One region of the Microbacterium sp. MMO-35 genome, then DNA from elsewhere that is predicted to be linked to it. Evidence: riboswitches for the same ligand, from Rfam matches in the RefSeq annotation. Region 1 holds a riboswitch; the other holds the start of a gene.
What was found. A riboswitch is a leader RNA that binds a small molecule or an ion and turns the genes downstream of it on or off. The one in region 1 is predicted to bind FMN.
Positions count from the first base shown of each region.

Region 2: linked by a shared signal. The riboswitch ahead of WFJ01_RS11340 (6,7-dimethyl-8-ribityllumazine synthase) and the one ahead of ribD (bifunctional diaminohydroxyphosphoribosylaminopyrimidine deaminase/5-amino-6-(5-phosphoribosylamino)uracil reductase RibD) in region 1 are both predicted to bind FMN.

Region 1 is NZ_JBBCVH010000008.1:62,076-65,465, forward strand. Features, by position in the region: gene WFJ01_RS15385 (GNAT family N-acetyltransferase) at 295-864, shown strand; gene WFJ01_RS15390 (Fpg/Nei family DNA glycosylase) at 1,022-1,897, shown strand; FMN riboswitch at 1,980-2,129, shown strand; gene ribD (bifunctional diaminohydroxyphosphoribosylaminopyrimidine deaminase/5-amino-6-(5-phosphoribosylamino)uracil reductase RibD) at 2,181-3,263, shown strand; gene WFJ01_RS15400 (riboflavin synthase) at 3,263-3,390, shown strand, end outside.
Region 2 is NZ_JBBCVH010000004.1:360,884-364,273, forward strand. Features, by position in the region: gene WFJ01_RS11335 (FAD-binding oxidoreductase) at 1-1,274, shown strand, start outside; partial or broken gene WFJ01_RS11340 (6,7-dimethyl-8-ribityllumazine synthase) at 1,325-1,765, opposite strand; FMN riboswitch at 1,773-1,918, opposite strand; gene WFJ01_RS11345 (response regulator) at 1,971-2,663, opposite strand; gene WFJ01_RS11350 (sensor histidine kinase) at 2,660-3,390, opposite strand, start outside.

The sequences.
Region 1 (3,390 bases):
CGATCGTTCCCGCGCGCGCACCGCCTCGGAGGCGCCTCCGCGTGATCGGTGCACGGATGCTCCGTTGCATGCCCTGTGCAGGAAGTCGTAGTCAGGTTCCCGCGCGAACACAACGCAGGAGAACAAGCCGTTGCCCGGGCTCATCTGGGATTTGGACCCTTCTTCTCCTGCGTTGTGTATGGGAGCCGGCGGCAGAGCCACCCCGTGGAGAGCCGGCGCGGTGGGCAGCCCGCCGCCGTCGCCCTAGGCTGAGACCGTCGCCCTAGGCGGAGACCGTCGCCCTAGGCTGAGACGATGGAACCGGTCGAGCTGCGCACGCCCCGTCTGATCCTGCGCGCCCCGACGTCCGCCGACGTCGACGCGATCACCGAGGCGTGCCAAGATCCGGCGATCCCCCGCTGGACGACCGTCCCGAGTCCCTACGCCCGCACGGACGCCGCGGACTTCGTCCGGCTCATCGGCGAGTGGTGGGCGGACGGATCCCAGACCGTGTGGGCGATGTACGCGGACGAGCTCCTCGTCGGCGCGATCGGGCTGCACCACATCACCGATCACCCGACGGGCGGCGACGCCGAAGTCGGTTACTGGGTCGCCGCGCCGGCCCGGGGGAACGGCTACATCACGGAGGCCGCCCGCGCCGTGATCGAGTGGGGCTTCGCCGAGCTCGGGCTCGCGCGTCTCACCTGGCGGGCCGTGGTGGGCAACGTCCCGTCGGCTCGGAGCGCCCGCGGGCTCGGCTTCCGGTTCGAGGGCACGCAGCGCCGATTCCTCACCAGCCCGCGTGGGCGGGACGACGGATGGCTCGCGGGGCTCCTGCGCACGGACGACCGCGCCCCGGTCGCCTGGCCGATCGACCTCGGCTGATTCCCCTCCTCGACGCCGATCGCGGCCCGCGCGCCTCGGCGGCGGCCCGAGTCCGGCGGCGCGAGTCCGGCGGCCCGAGTCCGGCGGCGGCGCGAGTCCGGCGGCCCGAGTCCGGCGGCCCTGTCCCGATGTCGGGCACGGGTGGCAGGATGAACCCATGCCGGAGATGCCTGAGGTGCAGGGGCTGGTCGACTTCCTCGGCGAGCGCGCGGTCGGCCTGACGATCACGCGCGCGTCGGTATCGGCCATCTCGGCGCTCAAGACCTACGACCCGCCGGTCACCGCGCTGCCCGGATCCACGATCCGCGGCGCGACGAGGCGCGGGAAGTTCCTGGATCTGACGCTGCGGAGCGAAGCCGAGCCGCGCCTGCACCTCGTGTTCCACCTCGCGAAGGCCGGATGGCTGCGCTGGTACGACGCGCTTCCCACGACGCTGATCCGGCCGGGCAAGTCGCCGATCGCCCTGCGGATCGCGTTCGACGACGGCAGCGGATTCGACCTCACCGAGGCCGGCACCAAGAAGTCGCTGGCGGTGTACGTCGTCCGCGATCCCGACGACGTGCCGGGAATCGCCCGGCTCGGACCCGATCCCCTCGACCCCGCGTTCACCCGGGGGGCGTTCGCGGCGCTGCTCACGGGACGGCGCACGCAGATCAAGGGGCTGCTGCGCGACCAGGCCGTCATCGGCGGGATCGGCAACGCCTACTCGGACGAGATCCTGCACGCGGCCCGGATGTCGCCCTACGCGCCCGCCGGCGGACTCGACGAGGACGACGTGACCCGGCTGTACGACGCGATGCAGACCACCTTGCGCGAAGCGGTGGCGGCCGCGAGCGGCAAGCCCCCCGCCGACCTGAAGGACGCGAAGCGGCGCGGCATGCAGGTGCACGCCCGCCGCGGTGAGCCCTGCCCGGTCTGCGGCGACACCGTGCGCAGCGTGTTCTTCGCCGACCGCTCCCTGGAGTACTGCCCGACGTGTCAGACCGGCGGCAAAGTGCTGGCCGACCGCCGGCTGTCCCGGCTGCTCAAGTGACCTCGGCCCGACATGAGCAGTCACAGACGCATCCATCGGAATGAAACCGGCATCCGCGCGTTGACTAAGCTGAGAGCAACACAACGTGCTCCGGGGTCGGTGAGAATCCGAACCGGCGGTGACAGTCCGCGAACCGAGGATCCGACACGGATCCGAGGCCGATCCGGTGGAATTCCGGGACCGACGGTGATGCGAGCGAAGGCTTGCGAGTCCGGATGAGAGGCAGCACGCACGATCGTCGTGCGCCCGCCCCCGGCATCTGGACCAGGACGAAGAAGGCGACATGACGGCGACAGCGGCGGAGCGGGCGGCGATGACCCATGCGCTCGAGATCGCCCGCCGCGGGCCCCGGGGGCTGAACCCCCAGGTCGGCGCCGTCATCCTCTCCCCCGCGGGCGACGTGCTCGCCGAGGGCTGGCACCGCGGCGCGGGAACCCCGCACGCCGAGGTCGACGCGCTCTCGAAGCTCACCCCGGACCAGTTGCGCGGCGCGACCGCCGTGGTCACGCTCGAGCCGTGCAACCACACCGGGCGCACCGGCCCCTGCGCGCAGGCGCTCATCGACGCCGGCGTGGCACGCGTGCGCTACGCGCTGGACGACCCCGGGGCGGTCTCCGGCGGAGGCGCGGAGCGGATGCGCGCCGCGGGGATCGACGTCGTGGCCGGCGAGCAGGCCGCGTCCGCGCACGCCCTGATCGACGACTGGCTGACGGTGCAGCGGCTGGGCCGACCGCACGTCACCGTGAAGTGGGCGCAGAGCCTGGACGGCCGCGCCGCCGCCGCAGACGGATCCAGTCAGTGGATCACCGGTCCCGAGGCGCGGGCCGACGTGCACCGCCGTCGTGCCGCCGCGGACGCGATCGTGGTCGGCACGGGGACGGTGCTCGCGGACGACCCCGCGCTCACCGCGCGCGACGGCGCCGCACTGCATCCCCACCAGCCGGTACCCGTGGTGATCGGCGCACGGGAGACCCCGTCGGACGCCGCCGTGCGACGGCATCCGCAGGCGCCGCTCTTCTACCCCGGCCACGACCTCGACGGCGTCCTCGCGGACCTCCGGGATCGCGGGATCCAGCGCGTGTTCATCGAGGGCGGTCCCACGCTCGCCAGCGCGTTCCTCGCGGCCGGCCTCGCCGACGAGGTCCTGGCGTATGTGGCCCCTGTGCTGCTCGGCGGTCCGAAGCTCGCACTCGGCGACATCGGCGTGACCACGATCGATGAGGCCCGGCGCCTGATCGTCGACCGGTGGCTGCCGCTCGGGGCGGATCTGCTGGCGGTCGCCCGTCCGGCCGGCGCCGCGGAGGACACGGCCGGGTCGACCCTCCCCGCAGACGAGTACATCTCCCGGAACGAAGGAGCTGCCTGATGTTCACCGGAATCATCGAGGAGATCGGCGAGATCACCGCGATCGCGCCCGCGGGCGACGGTTGGCGGCTGACCGTGCGTGCGCCGAAGGCCGCGTCCGACGCGGTGCACGGCGAGTCGATCGCCGT
Region 2 (3,390 bases), on a different contig from region 1:
ACGCCGCCCGCCGCCCGTGGAACCTCTCGATCGATCAGCTGCCGGCGGTCGTCGCAGCCCCGGCAGGGCTCGACGACCTGCGCCTGATCCTCGCGGCCGCGCGCGAGGCGGGAACGCCTCTCGCCGTTCAGCCGAGCGGGCACGGCGCCTCCGGGGACCTGTCCGGCGCGGTGATCGTGCGCACGGCGGCCTTCGACCGGCTCGAGATCGATCACGACGCCGGAGTCGTGGTGGTCGGCAGCGGCGTGCGCTGGGGCGCCGTCGTCGACGCGCTCGAGGGCAGCGGATGGGCGGCGCCCGCGGGGACGAGCCCCGTCGTCTCCGTCGCGGGCTACACGCTCGGCGGCGGGCACTCCTGGTTCAGCCGCACGGCGGGTCTCGGATCCGACAACCTGCGCGCCGCGTGGGTGCTGCGGCCCGACGGCACGCACGAGCGCATCGACGACGGCAGCGACCCCGAGGCGATGTGGGCGCTGCGCGGGGCGGGCGGCGTCGTCGGGATCGTCACCGCGCTCGAGATCGACCTCGTCCGCGCCCCGGCGCAGTGGGGCGCCGCGCTGACCTTCGACGCGGCGGACACCGCCGCCGTGATCCGCGCCGTGCGGGATCTCGCCGCGGTGGCGCCCGCGACGCTCAACGTGTTCGCGAACTCGATGCGGATGCCGGACGTCCCGATGCTGCCCGAGGCGATCCGGGGCAAGAGCTTCCTGACCGTCCAGGCGCTGTCCGCCGACGGCGCGGCCGACGCGCTGCTCGACGGCGTCCGTCGTTCAGGCGCCGTGCAGCGGGAGACCGCAGGCCCGACCTCGCTCTGCGCCCTCGCCGCGGCCTCGGGGGAGCCGACCGAGCCGACCGCGGGCCGGGGCGCCTCCGTCGCGCTCGATCGACTGGACGACGCGACGATCGACGCCCTGGCGGAGTTCCGTCAGGCGCCCGAGCAGGCGCCGATCGTCGGGATCGACCTGCGCATGCTGGGCGGAGCGCTCGACGCACCGCGACGATCCGGGTTCGCCTCGCTCGCCTCCGCCTCGTGGCTCCTGCACGCGCTCGTGCCGGACTTCCCCGGGGCGCCGACCGAGCCCGGCGATGCGAGCATCGCGGGACTGGTCGACCTGCTCGCGCCGGCGGTCGCCGATCGGACGGTGCCGACGTTCCTCACGCCGGGGCAGACGCTCGAGCGGTGCGCCACGGAGTCCGACCTCGATCGGCTCCGGGCGGTGCGGGCGAGCGCCGACCCCGACGCCGTCCTGCACGAGGGACGCCTGCCGCGCTGAGATCCGCCTCAGCGACGGCGGGCGTGCCTGAGCCGGGCCTCGTGAGTCGGTCAGCCGATCGCGGCGAGGCTCTGCACGGTGGCCGACACGGCCTCGGCGAGCTCCCGGCCCTTCACGGAGAAGTGCCGGCGGAAGTAGTCCTGGTGCTCGTCGTGCTCGTGGAAGTGATGCGGGGTGAGCACCGCGGAGAACACCGGGACGTCGGTGCTGAGCTGCACGCGCATGAGCGCGTCGACGACGGATCCGGCGACGAAGTCGTGCCGGTAGATGCCGCCGTCCACGACGAGGGCGCTCGTGGCGATGGCGTCGTAGCGACCGGTGCGGGCGAGGCGCTGCGCGTGCAGCGGGATCTCGAACGCCCCGGGAACGCGGAACACGTCGACCTGGTCGATGCCGAGCTCGGCGAGGCGCTCGATGAAGGCGGAAACGGCCTGTTCGACGATCTCGGCGTGCCACTGCGCGGCGACGATGGCGATTCTGGGCATGGTGGACTGCTCCTTCTGTCCTCTCTCATCCGGACTGTGACCGTCGGCTCCGGAATCGCACCGGATCGGCGGTCCCCACCATGGGGACCGTTCGCGGGCTCGCGCGGACCATGCCGCGACACCGCCGGTGGGGACTCTCACCCCGCCCTGAGGACAGGACGACGCTATCACCGCGGTGAGGGCGCGCCGACCACGGCGACGGGCGGGACGGTCAGTGTGAAGCCGTTCCCGTTCCGGCCAGGCGGTACGCGGTCTCCGGACGTCCCGGCGCCCCGTAGCGCGGGGCGCGGATCGCGATCTGCTGGGCGACGAGGTGCTCCAGGTAGCGTCGCGCGGTGACCCGCGACACGCCCACGAGGGGTGCGGCCTCCGCCGCCGAGAGGTCGCCGTGGGCGCGCAGCACGGCGGTCACCGTCTGCAGCGTCTCGACCGCGAGTCCCTTCGGGAGGGCGATCGTCCCGGTCGTCGGTCCGCCGATCAGGGCGTCGATCTCCTCCTGGCTGGCGGCTCCGGCGAGGGCGATCGCGCGCTCGTGCCGGTCGCGGTACTGCAGCAGGCGTTCGCGGAAGACGGCGAACGGGAACGGCTTGAGCAGATACTGGGCGACGCCGAGCGCCGACATCCGCCGCACGGCCTCGACATCGCGGACACTCGTCACCGCGATCACGTCTATCGCGCTCCCGGCTCCGCGGATGCGCCGCAGGACGTCGATGCCGGATCCGTCCGGCATCGTGAGGTCCAGCAGCACCAGGTCGATCCGCTCCGCCTCCGTGGTCAGCGCGCTGAGCGCGGCGCGGACGCCGGTGCACTCGCCGACGACCTCGAAGCCGTCGAGCCGTGCGAGGTACGCCGAGTGCAGCTCGAGCGTGAGCGGATCGTCGTCGACGAGCAGGACGCCGATCATCCGGATCTCCTCTCCGACGGCGCGCCCGGCAGCGTGACACGGAACGCGGTCGGGTCTGCGGACAGCTCGACCCTCCCGCCGGCGGCGGTCACGATGTCGCGGACGAGGGCCAGTCCGACGCCGCGCCCCGTGCGGTCGCTCGGCTTGGTGGAGTAGCCGTGCTCGAAGATGCGCTCCCGGTCGTCCGCGGGGACTCCGGGGCCCCCGTCCGCGACGGTGATCGCGACGGCGCCGCCGTCCGCCGCCGTCACGTCCACCCGCACCCAGCGGTCGGCGCCCGTCCCGGCCTGACGCGCGGCGTCGAGGGCGTTGTCGATGAGGTTGCCGACCACGGCGACGGCGTCGACCGGGGGCAGATCCGCACGGGGAGCGGCCGGATCCACCTGGACCTGCCAGCGCACGCCGCGTTCCTTCGCCTGGGAGGCCTTGCCGAGCAGCAGCGCGCCGAGCGTCGGATCCCCGTCCCGCAGCGTCATCTGGTCGATCACCGACTGGCTCTGCAGGGACGATTCGGACAGCAACGCGATCGCCTCGTCGCGGCGGTCGAGCTCGAGCAGAGACAGCGCTGTGTGCAGGCGGTTGCCGTGTTCGTGGGTCTGCGCGCGCAGCGCCTCGCCGAGCGTGCGCACCGACTCGTACCCGGCCACGGCCTCGCGCACATCGCGGGCATCCAGATCGCCCGTGATGCGCCGTGTCGCGAGCCGGGCGAGCACGGCCCCGATCGCGC